4 regions of the Psychromonas sp. KJ10-5 genome follow, and region 4 is predicted to be linked to each of the others. Evidence: predicted binding sites of a transcription regulator. Region 4 holds the regulator's gene; each other region holds the start of a gene.

Region 1 (3,220 bases), 1.4 Mb from region 4:
ACGTCCCCGCAAACACCTTATCATCTTGTTGCTTCTGAATAGCAGCGCTTTCACCGGTTAATAATGACTCATCAATATAGCTGCTGCCTTCTATTACAATGCCATCAACAGGGACTTTATCGCCAACTGCAACTTGGACTATGTCGTTGACTTGTATCTCTTCCATTAGCACTCGTTTAAAATTGTTGCCTTTTTTAACTAGCGCATCTAAAACCTGTAATTGACTTAATGCGCTAATAGCTTTGCTGCTAGCCTGTTTTGCTCGAAACTCTAAATATTTACCTAAACGTATTAATACAATTACTAAGCTACTGGTTTCAAAATAAAGATGTGATGGCGTATTGTTTAGTAGGTGATACAAACTGAAAAAGTAAGCCGCAGAGGTGCCTAAAACAACAAGTACGTCCATATTAGCCGAACCGCCTTTTAGGCTACTCCACGCTCCTTTATAAAAACGTGCCCCCACAATAAACTGAAGCGGAGTGGCAAGTGCAAATTCAACCCAAGGTAATAACAAAGGGGTGTCACTAAATAGCATATTGATCATTGCAACCCAAAATGGCAGGCTGAGTAATACAGCAATAGCCAGACTAACATGTTCTCGGCGTTGTTTCTTTTGCTCTAATTTTTGCTTATTGAGCAATTGTTGTTGTGTAGTTATTGCTACTTTATGTGTTAATGGATAAGGACTTAAGTCTATTAATTCCTTAATAAATGGCTTGCTCGCTACACCCGCAAAGGTATTAACCTGTAGTGTCTTAGTGGCAAAGTTAGCTGTTGCATCGAACACTAGGTGATGTGATTTAATCGCTTTTAACGTGCTTTCTACACAGCTTGAGCAGGACCATTCTGCTTCAAATTGAATATTTTGATGGTCTGTTTGATAACCTTTTTCAGATAATACTTCCATTATCATTGGCGCTAAAGGGTGTTTATTATCGGTCTTATCAAAGGCCAAAGTGGCCTTTTCCAATGTAAGGTTAACTTGAGAGTCAATACCTTCAATCTGATTAAAGGCTTTACTTAGATTAGTGGCACATGAAGCACAGTGCATTCCATAGACAGGAAAAGTGATGTTGTTTGGGTTAGTCATTGTTACCCTCCTATACTAGTCGTGTTGTTTTGTTGAAATCATAAACAAAGACTAACCCTTACCGTAAGGGTAACGTCAAACATAAACAACAAAAAATTATTAGTTACTTTGTATATGCTTTATAATTATACTGTTTATAAAAACAGTCATTGTATTAGTTAGTATTGAGTTGCTCTTAAGTTATTATCATTGAACTATCATAGCTAAGGGCTTTTGCTTGAATTATTTTATAGATAGGATTGTTTCAGTATGTCCATAGAAGAAGTGCAATCTGTTGCTCCAACTGTTGTTGGTCAGAAAACAGTACGTAAAATTATTCATATTGATATGGATTGTTTTTATGCTGCGGTGGAGATGAGAGATAATCCTTCATATCAAGGCATCCCGCTTGCAATCGGTGGCAAAAGCCAACGCAGAGGGGTGTTATCAACGTGTAACTATCACGCCAGAGAATTTGGCATACACTCGGCTATGCCTGTATTTAAAGCAAAGCAACTTTGTCCTAGTTTATTAATTGTACCTGGTAGAATGGCGGTATATGTTGAAATATCACAAAAAATACGGGCTATTTTTCATCGTTATACGAACCTAGTAGAGCCTCTGTCTTTGGATGAAGCGTTTTTAGATGTGACAGATTGTACTTTATTTAAAGGCTCCGCTACTTATATTGCCCAAGATATCAGACAAACTATTCAAGATGAGCTTAACCTAACAGCCTCTGCAGGTGTTTCTTATTGTAAGTTTCTTGCAAAAATCGCATCTGATGAAAACAAACCCAATGGGCAATTTGTGATCAGTCCCGAGCAAGCACCAGGCTTTATTGCCTCGCTACCATTAAAGAAAATACCTGGTGTGGGCAAAGTTGCACAAGGACATTTAGCTGAAAAAGGGTTAGTCACTTGTACGGATGTCGCACAGTATCCTGAACAGGCATTATTGCTAACTTTTGGGAAACTAGGGAAATCATTGTTAGCTTTCAGCAAAGGCATAGATAACCGTGAGGTGCAGCCAAATAGAGAGCGGAAGTCAGTGGCCGTAGAGCATACCTTTGAACATAATTTATTAACGGAAGAGCAGTGCCTGTTAAAACTAGCCGATTTCTATCAACAATTAACACAACGTGTTGAAAAGCATCTATCAAAGAAGGTGGTCACTAAACTGGGAGTAAAATTAAAGTTTAGTGACTTTACAATCAAGAGTAGTGAACGCAAATATTCACAGTTGAATCAGGGAATATTTGAGCAATTATTACATCAATTGATTGTCGCAAACCCCGATAAACCAATCCGTTTATTAGGCGTAAGCGTCGGGCTGAGTGAAAAGTCTAGCGAGCAATCCATACAGTTAAGTTTGATTGATGATTGATCGCCAGTTAGCTTTTTACATTGAAATGTTTCGTACACCTTCATAAATAAATTGAATCGCCAGTGCAGCCAAAATAACGCCCAAGAAGCGACGTAAAATCTCATCGCCAGTTTTACCAATAATCTTCTTCAAATATTTTGACCCGACCATTCCTACCATTGTAATGAGTAACACACTAATGATAGCTGCTGTCACAGATAACATGGTACTTCCCGTTTCTGGAGGTTGTGAGTATAGTAAAATAGCAAGCGTTAATGTACCTGGACCAGCCAAAAGCGGAATTGACATTGGAAAGACGGAAATATCTGCATTTTTACCACTATTAGAAAACTTCAATTCCTGTGTAATCATCATAAATGCGGTATAAAAAAGTAGTAACCCACCTGAGATACGTAGTGAATTAATATTGATACCTAATTGTGAAAACAGTGCTTCACCGTAATTACCAAATAGAACTAAAGTTAATCCACTGATAATAATAGATTTAATCGCCATTAAATTACGGTGTCTTTGGTCACTACCTGAGGTGAGGGAGTTAAATATTAATGCCGAACCAATGGGATCGATAATTACTAATAAACCAGTAATAGCATGAAGGTATAATGCAAAATCCATTTTAAACTCTCTTCTTTTTATATAATCGATGGATGCAATGACCTAATGGTCAGATATAAAAATGGCAGGTTATTAGCCTGCCATTATTAAGATTAGCCTATGATGACACATTTAGAAGATAAAGTGTGCAACACCTGCAATCACGGG
Region 2 (3,220 bases), 1.3 Mb from region 4:
TTGCCATTAGGGCCATGCTTAGCATTACTGGGCTTTAATTAGCAATAAGCTCTATTACAAGTAATGCTAACCAAATTTATCTGTAATCTTAATCATTTTCTTATATCAATTATCAACATGTTAAGTCTCTCATTATAGCCTGGAGACTTAACTGCAACTTGTTTCAATATTCTCAAACAATTAATAGCTCTTTCGCATTTGCTAAAGTGTGCTCTGTAATACTGTCGCCACCCAACAGTCTTGCTAATTCTCGAATACGCTGTGTTTCATCTAATAACTGCATATTGGTGTTAGTACTTTTACCGTCACTTTGCTTATTCACTATCATTTGTTGATGACCATTGCCTGCTACTTGTGGTAAATGCGTTACACAGAATATTTGTGTGCTTTCCCCTAGTTGACGTAATAGGTTACCAACAACAGCAGCCGTTGCACCACTAATACCCACATCCACTTCATCAAAGATTAAGGTAGGAGTGGAAACACGTTGACTGATGATCACTTGAATGGCTAAACTAATGCGCGATAGCTCACCACCAGATGCTACCTTTCCTAAATTTTGTAAACCTTGCCCTGCATTTGCTGCAACTTGAAATTCGATTCCGTCAATGCCTAATGGGCTCAGGCTATCACTTTCATGTTGTGTCATCACAACTTCGAACTGGCCATCTTCCATATTCAATTTTTGGATGCTTTTAGTAATCTTTTTACTTAACTCTTTAGCGTAACGTTGACGGCTTTGGCTAAGTTTTTGAGCATGTTTAACGTAATCTTGTTTTGCTGTATTTAACTCTGCAGTGAGTTGTTCAATTTGTGCTTCACTGTTATTGAGTTGTTGATACTCTTTACTTAATTTTTGATGAAAATCATACAGCAGTTCAGGTTGTACTTGGTGTTTTCTAGATAATGTCATCGCCTCACTTAAGCGTGATTCAAGCTGCTCAAATTGTTCTGGATCTAGCTCCAGTTTTTCGCTGTATTGGCGTAATTCATAACCCGCTTCTTCTACCTGGATGACTGCTTCTTGTAATGCACTAACAATTGGCTCTAGTTGGTTATCATGTTGAACCTGTGACTCTAGTAGAGAAATACTTTTTTGTAATAAAGTGAGTGCATCCACCTCATCGGAATCAGCTAATAAGTTTAAACTTACTTGGGTACTTTCTAATAATGCACCACTGTTTGCTAATTTTTTATGCTCACTTTCAATTTCACTGAATTCACCTTCACCTAGTGCAAATTCATCTAGCTCAATAATTTGGTACTCGAGTAATTGTTTACGCGCTTGTTTTTCTTGTTGGCTTAATTGTTGTTGCTGTAACTGCTTTTTGAGAAAGTGACAGCCTTGATAAGTGTCTTTTACCTTTTGCAGTAATTGCTGGTGATTTGCATATTCGTCAATAATGGATAACTGTATATCAGTGCGTAATAAACTTTGGTGTGCATGTTGCCCATGTATATTAACTAATAACTGTCCTAAGCTTTTTAGTTGTGACAAAGGAACTGGAACGGCATTAATATAAGCACGAGAACGGCCTTCGCGGGTGATTACGCGGCGTAACAAGCATTCATTCGGATTATCACTCAGAGTATTTTCAAGGTCGTTGTTTTTTAACCAAGCTAAAGCATTAGGCGTATCAATTAAGTTAAAGCGTGCACTGACTTCTGCTTTATCAGTGCCTTGTCTAATCATGCTTGCATCAGCACGAGCGCCAAGACATAGCCCTAATGCATCGATAGCAATGGATTTACCCGCACCTGTTTCACCTGTAATAGTGGTCATACCTTGGTGGAAATCAAGTTCTAAGAATTTTACGATGGCAAAGTGCTGAACAGTTAATTGGCTTAGCATAAAATGGTTATCCTATGATGATATTAACAACGACAAAACTACTGTTTAAAAAAACAGTTTAGTACTGTTTATTTAAACAGTAAAGTGCTGTTTATCTTTTTTATGCTAATTATTTCATTTTATGCTGATTGCTCAATCACTTGGTGAGTGCCTAGAAAAGCTTGTTACCCCAACCAAATTTAGTGTGTAGTACATGGAAATAGTTGTAATTTTGTGGGTGTAATAAGGTTAACTGGTGCTTCGTTTTTTTTATAATCACTTCATCACCAGGTAATACAGACAAGTTTACATGGCTATCACAGCTGATTTGCATCTCTGTAACATTGCTTTGTGCCACTTTTAAGCGCACTGTACTATTAGCGTCAATTACAATCGGGCGGCTATTTAAAGTATGGGGAAACATGGGTAATAAGCTGATCGCATCCAGTTTCGGTGTCAGAATTGGGCCACCACCGGATAATGAATAAGCTGTAGAACCAGTTGGTGTTGATAAAATTAAACCATCGGCACGTTGATTGATCATGAAATTATCATTTACATAGATTTCAAATTCAATCATGTGAGCAATTTTATCTGGATGTAATACTGCTTCGTTAACTGCGGTACTGCTGCTTCTTAGATGTCCATGACTGTATACTTGTGCTTCTAGTAAAAAGCGATGCTCAGTTTGGTAGGTACCTTCTAATACTTCACTTAATGGCTTTTCAAAGTCATCTGGATCTAAGTCAGTTAAAAACCCTAGGTTACCTCTATTTACTCCAATAACCGGTAGATCAAATCGGGCTAATACTCTCGCGGCACCTAACATGTAACCATCACCACCAACGACAATGGCTAAATCACATTTTTGACCGATGCCCACTAAATCTTCGTGACGAACTTCTGGTAACTGTAGATCATCGGCAAGACGAATATCGATGATAATTGCATGGCCACGTGCCTTCAGAAAAAAGTACAGACTAGTAAGGGTTTGTAACGCTTCACTATGTTGAGGTTTACCAATGAGTCCAATGGTTTTAAATTGACTTTGTTTCTGATTGTCTTGCGTCATAAAATACATACTCGATAAAATGTGATGAATTTCAGTATACCTCTTAAAAATGTTTTTATTAACAGCCTTGAAACTATTATTACTATCCCCATAATAGAGCGTATATTATTGACCAAAATAAAATTAAGTAGGATTGAGCTATGAGCGAAGAACAGAAAAACACAGTTGAAGAAGCAATTGAAACGGTTTTAGGTGAGGAAGCTGTTGAACAAGAAGCGGTAGAAGGCACTCTTGAAACAGGCGATGAGCAATCAGCTTTAATTGAAGAGTTAACTAAAAAGCTAGCTGCAGCTGAAGAAGAGATTAAAGAGCAGAAA
Region 3 (3,220 bases), 1.9 Mb from region 4:
GGTGGTCTAGCGCTTTACCCATTTCATCAAGAAAGATTAACGTACCATCTGCCTTTATAGGTGAATCAGATAAAACATTTTTAATTGCTGTTAAGCATTCATCGTCGTCTAAAGCTTTAATTTCATCAGCAATAAACTCAATGTTAAAGGCTTTATAGATACTCATTAAGATGGCGTTTGCCGGTGCTTCTAAACCACAAACATGCTTAATAACCTGCCAACCATTCTTAACATTGAAACGATCAGAAAAATCATCAAGCACACCATCGGCTTTATCGAGCTTAGTAGTTGCGTATATGCGCTCTTTTTTATTAGCTGAGAGCAAACTCGCTAAATATAAGGCTAAGGTAGATTTACCAGAACCATAAGGTCCCGTTAAGGTGTAAGCACGTTGCTCACTACCAGCAAAATCACGGCTAATGGTATCTAAAACATTAACGGCAGTACCATGCAGAATAAAGCTATCAATAAATATTTCAAAATCAGCTAATTCGCTATCAATTCTTGTTGAGCTTTTATAGCGTTGATTAATAGAAATTATAGAATTAGTCATTACGCATCCCCTTTATAAAATTGTTCTATTATTGATAAAGGGTTATCTAAGTAATCTTTATTTATTTTTACCTGCCTTAAGCCTAAAGAATCAATCCAAGATATACCTTCGTCAGTATATTCTTGCGCTTCATCTAACTTTTGTCCTAAACCACTTTCAGAAAGCCTAAAAATACGCCCAGGGGAGCAAGGTTTAGTTAATAATGAGTCAAAATCAATACTGTTAATCTTTGAGTCCTCTGTTTCGATTTGTGCGAACTTTACCAAACCATAAATAAAAATTTCAATCGGTAATTCAGGCCTTTCAACTAAATCACTCACATAAAAACCGCCGCCATTATCTGTTACTAAATTTAATTCCGATAACGGTGAGGTGAAGTGATCTTCATCTATAACTTGCTTTTTTTTTGCCGCATCACTTTTAAATTTTTTGCAATACACATTTAAAAAGCAATCAATATCTTTTTTAATTGTATTTTCATTACCAATATCGTTAGTAACTAATTTTTTTGCATCATTAGCACAATCAGAAAGCAGTTTTGATTTTTCAAAATGTTGTGCGTGAGAATAATTAAAGAAGTAACGATAAGCAGTTAAGCTTTCAAAATTAAAGTTAAGCCAAAAGTGTACTAACCAAATAGAGCCTAAATGTTCTAGATAAGGATCTTTTCCATTTTCAATATCAAACAAATAGTTACCATCATCAGAAGTAATATAATCTATAGTTGATTGTTCTCTTTTACTTATAACTAGCCCCGCAGACTCAGCCCAGTAGCGAATTGCATTCACCATGTTTTTACCCACACCAAGCTTAATTATAGCTTCTTGAGTTTCTTCTACTCTACTAGTTTGTAATTTACCTCCAGAATTCATATGGTTAACAGCTTTAAATAGCCATCCATATCTGAGGGGAAAAGTGTCATGTCCTGTAAATTTAGCTTTCATTCCTATTACTACCTCTGGAGAAATTATCCAGGCGTATGTTATCTTGTTTAAGGTAACCTTTAAAGTGATTTTGCAAAGATGCTGTATAAATTAACAGCTTTATTTTCCGTGAGGTAAATATTTTATTTATTTAACATTGATGTACTGGTTATATATATGTTAATAAGGTACAGTTGGTAACTGTTTGTTTTGTTGGGGTATTTATGTTAACTAAAATTATATCTAACTTTTCAGAGGATGAGTTATATTCTTTTCTGGAGCGATCTACAATTAATTTTGCTATTAATACCATACAAAATACTGGTGACTTTGAAGGTTTATCAAAGAATCAGCTTGCTGAGATTATTGCGAACACGAAACAAGTGGAATTTGTGTTTAATGATAAACTAAGAAAACTTCTAATTGATAGATTAACACCTGAACTCTTTGTTGCAATATTTCCTGAGTTCGAACTTTCAGAAAAGTTAATTAAACCCAAACATTATGAAGCTGCAATTCAATGGGCATGCTCAAATTTGCATGTATTTTCTAAAAAGATTGGTTTAGAAGAAATTTATCATAATGAAGTTGATAGTAGTAATTCATTTGAAAGCATTTCCAGAATAGAACCTCTATATTCGCTATACCCTTATCAACAGCAAATTTCTAAAGATGTATTTAACGCATTTGAACAAGGTAAATCCAGAGTTTTAATTCATTTACCAACAGGTGCCGGTAAAACTAGAACCGCAATGAATATCGCTGCTGAGCATCTTAGGCAATCAGAGAATAACTTAGTTTTGTGGTTAGCAGACAGAGAGGAGCTTTGCTCACAAGCTTACTCTGAATTTTCAAAAGCATGGCAGTCTTTGGGTAACCGGCCTACCTCCCTTTATGGATTTTATTCAAGTTCCACAGAAAGCCTAAGTGGCATTGACTCTGGGTTCGTGGTTGCTGGCTTACATAAATTTTTAAGTTTAAGAAAAAGCGACTCAAGGCAACTACAACTTTTATACAGAAAACTAGCTGAAAAAGTCACACTAGTTATTTTTGATGAAGCTCACAAAGCTGTTGCCCCCAAATTTCAAGAAGTGGTTCAGGACTTTATTGATGATGAGGCGTTTCATGCTGACCTAATAGGTTTAACAGCAACCCCAGGAAGAAGCTACTCTGAGGATGGATTATCTGAAGAAGACGCTCGCCTAGCTAATTTTTTCTACAACAATAAAGTATCTATGCAAATTTCGGGCTATTTATCACCAATAGATTACTTAGTAGAAAAAGGCTACTTAGCTAAAGCTAATTTTAAATCATTAAATTATGATTATTCAGGTATTGCTGCATACGAATTAAGAGATGCGGGTGGTGTTGAAACGATGACGACGCTAGCAAATAACATAGAGCGTAATCGACAGATCTTAAATACGATTATTGATGAATGTAACCTTGGGTCACAAATCATTGTTTTTGCGTGTACCGTAGAGCACGGAATTAACCTTGCTACTGCACTTGCTTATCAAGGCATAAAAGCAGCATCTATTGATAGTAAAAATGACACAATAGAGAGCCGCAGAGCAAAAATAGTGCAATATAAAAAAGGCGAACTACAAGTTCTCGTTAATTTTAATGTACTAACGGCAGGCTTTGACGCCCCTAAAACTAACGTTACCGTAATAGCTAAACCAATGAACTCTTTAGTACAGTATTTACAAATGGCTGGTCGTGCCATGAGGGGGGATAAAAG
Region 4 (3,220 bases):
ACCTTAGTTTGATGTCTCACTATGCTAGCGATCCTATGGGTGGTGGTAAAGATATTAGTGACTATGCTAAACAAAATTTAGTACCTAGCTTAATGAAGCGAACGGATGTGTATATTGTATTGATTTTTGATGGGGATACACCTGCTGCTTTATTAACAGCCATTGAAGGTTTTTCTACTTTTGCTTGTAAACCGTTGTTTAACATACATGATGTAGTAGTTCATTCTGACTACAGAGGCAATGGATTAACTAAGCACTTATTTGAAAGAATTGAAGAGTTAGCTAAATTTCGAGAGTGTTGTAAAATAACGCTAGAGGTATTGAGTGGCAATGAAGTCGCTTGTAAAGCCTATGAAGCATTAGGATTTTCGGATTATCAATTAGACCCAGAATTTGGCAGTGCTTTATTTTGGACAAAGACACTATAAATTTCGATCAGTAACCATTAGTGAATGTTAATGGTTACTGGCTATATAGCAGTTATTTAATCGTTTGATCTTGCTTATAGCTAGCTTGAATGTTTTTAATATCTTCAACCATTAAATCCATATTAACGTGATTAATACCTTGTTCATTACGGGATGCTTTGAAGGTTGCATGAAATTTACCATCTGGATTAATCAGTACTATAGAAGCACTGTGATCTACCAAGTAATATTCTTCTTTTTCACTCTTTTCAACAATACTATAAATCAACCCTAACTGCGTAACAAAAGGCCACAATTGCTTATGTGTACTGGTAACACCAATAAAGTTAGGATTAAAATAACTAACGTAATCAGCTAGTTGCTCTGCTTTATCACGATTAGGATCGACAGATACAAATACAACTTGAGTACGCGTATTTTGATCATTTTGTAAGTTTGGATACACACGATCTAAATCAGCTAAGGTCGAAGGGCAAACATCTGGGCAAAAGGTATAGCCCACAAAAAATAAAGTCCATTTCCCCTTTAAGGATGCATTAGTAAACGCGACTTTACCTGCTTTTTCAAAAGAGAAGTCTGGCAATGCACGGCTAGGTTGATGTATGACTAAAGCTTTATTATGAGTAATAAAAGGTAAACGACTACTGAAGTTTAATGCATTTGCTTGTAGGACACCAAACAACAAACAAAACCCCATCATGATGCACGTTAATACAATAATTAAAGGTTTCATTTATCTCTCTCTATGACTAGATTATATGGTCATTTTTAGTAAAAATGACTGTCCTAATTACATCCAATCTGCAGTTCTAATAACCCCTACAGCGATACCTTCGATATCAAATGATTGATACTCTAAGTCCACTTTAATCGGATCAAACAAGTTATTTTCTGCTTTTAAAGTCACTTGTTTTCCATCACGATAAAAACGTTTTACGGTGACATCTTCTTCAACACGAGCAACAACCACTTGGCCATTATTAATATTTTGCGTTTTATGCACCGCTAATAAATCGCCATCCATAATACCAATATCTTTCATGCTTTCGCCTTGCACGCGCAATAAAAAATCGGCGGCGGGGTGAAACAAAGTAGGGTCAACGTCGTAATGCGTTTCAACATGCTCTTGCGCCAAAATAGGCTCACCAGCTGCTACTTTACCAATTAATGGTAAACCTTCTACTGCGACTTCGTTATCTTTGTGTTCCGTCACAACTCGAATACCACGCGAAGTGCCTGATAGAATTTCTATTGCACCTTTACGTGCCAATGCTTTTAAATGCTCTTCAGCTGCATTCGCACTTTTAAAACCAAGAATCTTTGCCAGTTCCACGCGCGTTGGTGGCATACCTGTCTTCGCTATTTGATCTTTAATTACATCTAAAACTTCGCCTTGGCGTTTAGTTAGCTCTTTCATTAGGATCTCCACGCATTAATAAACTGTAAACATACACAGTGTATATTCATACATGGTTAAATACCAGTTAAGACGTTATTTTTATTCAATAACCTGTGTTAAGGCTTTATAGCTGACCACTGAAAGTCACTGTGGTTGCTCCGCTGGTATTTTTAGGCCCTATCCAATTTAATGATTTAGCCACTGAAGGTGCTAACTTATCAGTACCTTCAATCTCACCGTTTAGTTTATACACCCCGCCCTCACTTAAAGTGATATCTAGCGCGGTTGTTAACTCATCTGATTTTTGACTGACAAAGGCAGTAATGTCGCCATCATCACAACCCAATTCAACAGTTGGAGAGTCAAGATTTACTCTGCCTAACTGGCTATTCACAACAGCATTTTGCCACAAGACATTTCCTTGCAATTGCTGACAATAAGGCTGACCTTGCACAAATTCTTTGATCACGGCGGAAAATTGACCTTCAATTTTAACCGGTAGACGCATTGGAATAAACGTAAGTAATTCTCTAGAGCTTAAATCTAAAATAACATTTGTCGCTTTAATTCCTGCTGAACCATAACTGACAAAACCTTTACCAGACATCGCGTCAGATCCATTATAAAACGAGACATCGCCAGCTAGATTTAACGTGAATAAGTCCATTAAGCTAACGTCCCATTTTACGTTCTCAAAACTCAATTTGCGATTCACTTCTATTTGTTTTGCTTGCCCTTGCCAAATAGTTCCGCTGGCATTTTGGATTTTAATACCATTTAACGGTAACCAATCCACCACCACTGCCGCGGGTAATTTGACTATTAGGGTCATGAGATAAACCAAGACGACCAAGATTGCAATTTTAACTTTCATTGAATGCCTTTAATATATTAATAACTTAATGTTAAACGATTAACTTTCACCAAACCTTGCACTTTATCTTGGCTTAAATCTGCACTGTTAATTTTAACTTGGTGTTGATTTTGTAAGCTGGTTATCCAATCGATGAACTGGTTAAATTCAATTTGATTTATCCATACATCTACTGTGTCATTACGACTTTGAATACGCGTTATATTGATTTGATTACGCTTAGCACTACTATTAACAAGTTGTGACAGTGTTTGTCTTTTAGCAGCATCTTTATTTACAACACCCGCACTAATGACTTTATTCGCATTCACTTTTACCCATTCCAGGCTTTGTTGTGCGTTCTTAAGTTGCGTTTCACTGGCCGCTAAATTATTAGCTAAGGGTTGCCATACAATGAAGTAGATAAAAGCAATAAATAAAATAACCATAGAAACAAAGGTAAGTTGCTGTTCTCTTTGGCTAATGCTTTCCCACCAACCTTTAATTTGTTCCAACATTATTTAACCCTCACAGTCACGG

What was found. The regulator LexA, encoded in region 4, represses DNA repair genes until DNA is damaged. The targets are predictions, from matches to a motif close to TACTGTATNNNNATACAGTA.
Region 1: a site for LexA is predicted at 1,222-1,241, ahead of dinB (DNA polymerase IV). Genes of this name have one in related genera too.
Region 2: a site for LexA is predicted at 1,915-1,934, ahead of recN (DNA repair protein RecN). Genes of this name have one in related genera too.
Region 3: a site for LexA is predicted at 1,577-1,596, ahead of AC0L3W_RS04600 (DUF4007 family protein). Genes of this name have one in related genera too.

What each region holds. Positions count from the first base shown of each region.
Region 1 is NZ_CM147864.1:1,474,267-1,477,486, reverse strand. Features, by position in the region: gene AC0L3W_RS06605 (heavy metal translocating P-type ATPase) at 1-1,093, opposite strand, end outside; gene dinB (DNA polymerase IV) at 1,343-2,458, shown strand; gene AC0L3W_RS06595 (MarC family protein) at 2,474-3,073, opposite strand; gene AC0L3W_RS06590 (YjiH family protein) at 3,185-3,220, opposite strand, start outside.
Region 2 is NZ_CM147864.1:278,083-281,302, forward strand. Features, by position in the region: gene recN (DNA repair protein RecN) at 173-1,852, opposite strand; gene nadK (NAD(+) kinase) at 2,004-2,903, opposite strand; gene grpE (nucleotide exchange factor GrpE) at 3,044-3,220, shown strand, end outside.
Region 3 is NZ_CM147864.1:1,001,894-1,005,113, forward strand. Features, by position in the region: gene AC0L3W_RS04595 (hypothetical protein) at 1-553, opposite strand, end outside; gene AC0L3W_RS04600 (DUF4007 family protein) at 553-1,497, opposite strand; gene AC0L3W_RS04605 (DEAD/DEAH box helicase) at 1,701-3,220, shown strand, end outside.
Region 4 is NZ_CM147864.1:2,883,625-2,886,844, forward strand. Features, by position in the region: gene AC0L3W_RS12555 (GNAT family N-acetyltransferase) at 1-428, shown strand, start outside; gene AC0L3W_RS12560 (SCO family protein) at 481-1,161, opposite strand; gene lexA (transcriptional repressor LexA) at 1,219-1,845, opposite strand; gene AC0L3W_RS12570 (type II secretion system protein N) at 1,952-2,701, opposite strand; gene gspM (type II secretion system protein GspM) at 2,719-3,198, opposite strand; gene gspL (type II secretion system protein GspL) at 3,198-3,220, opposite strand, start outside.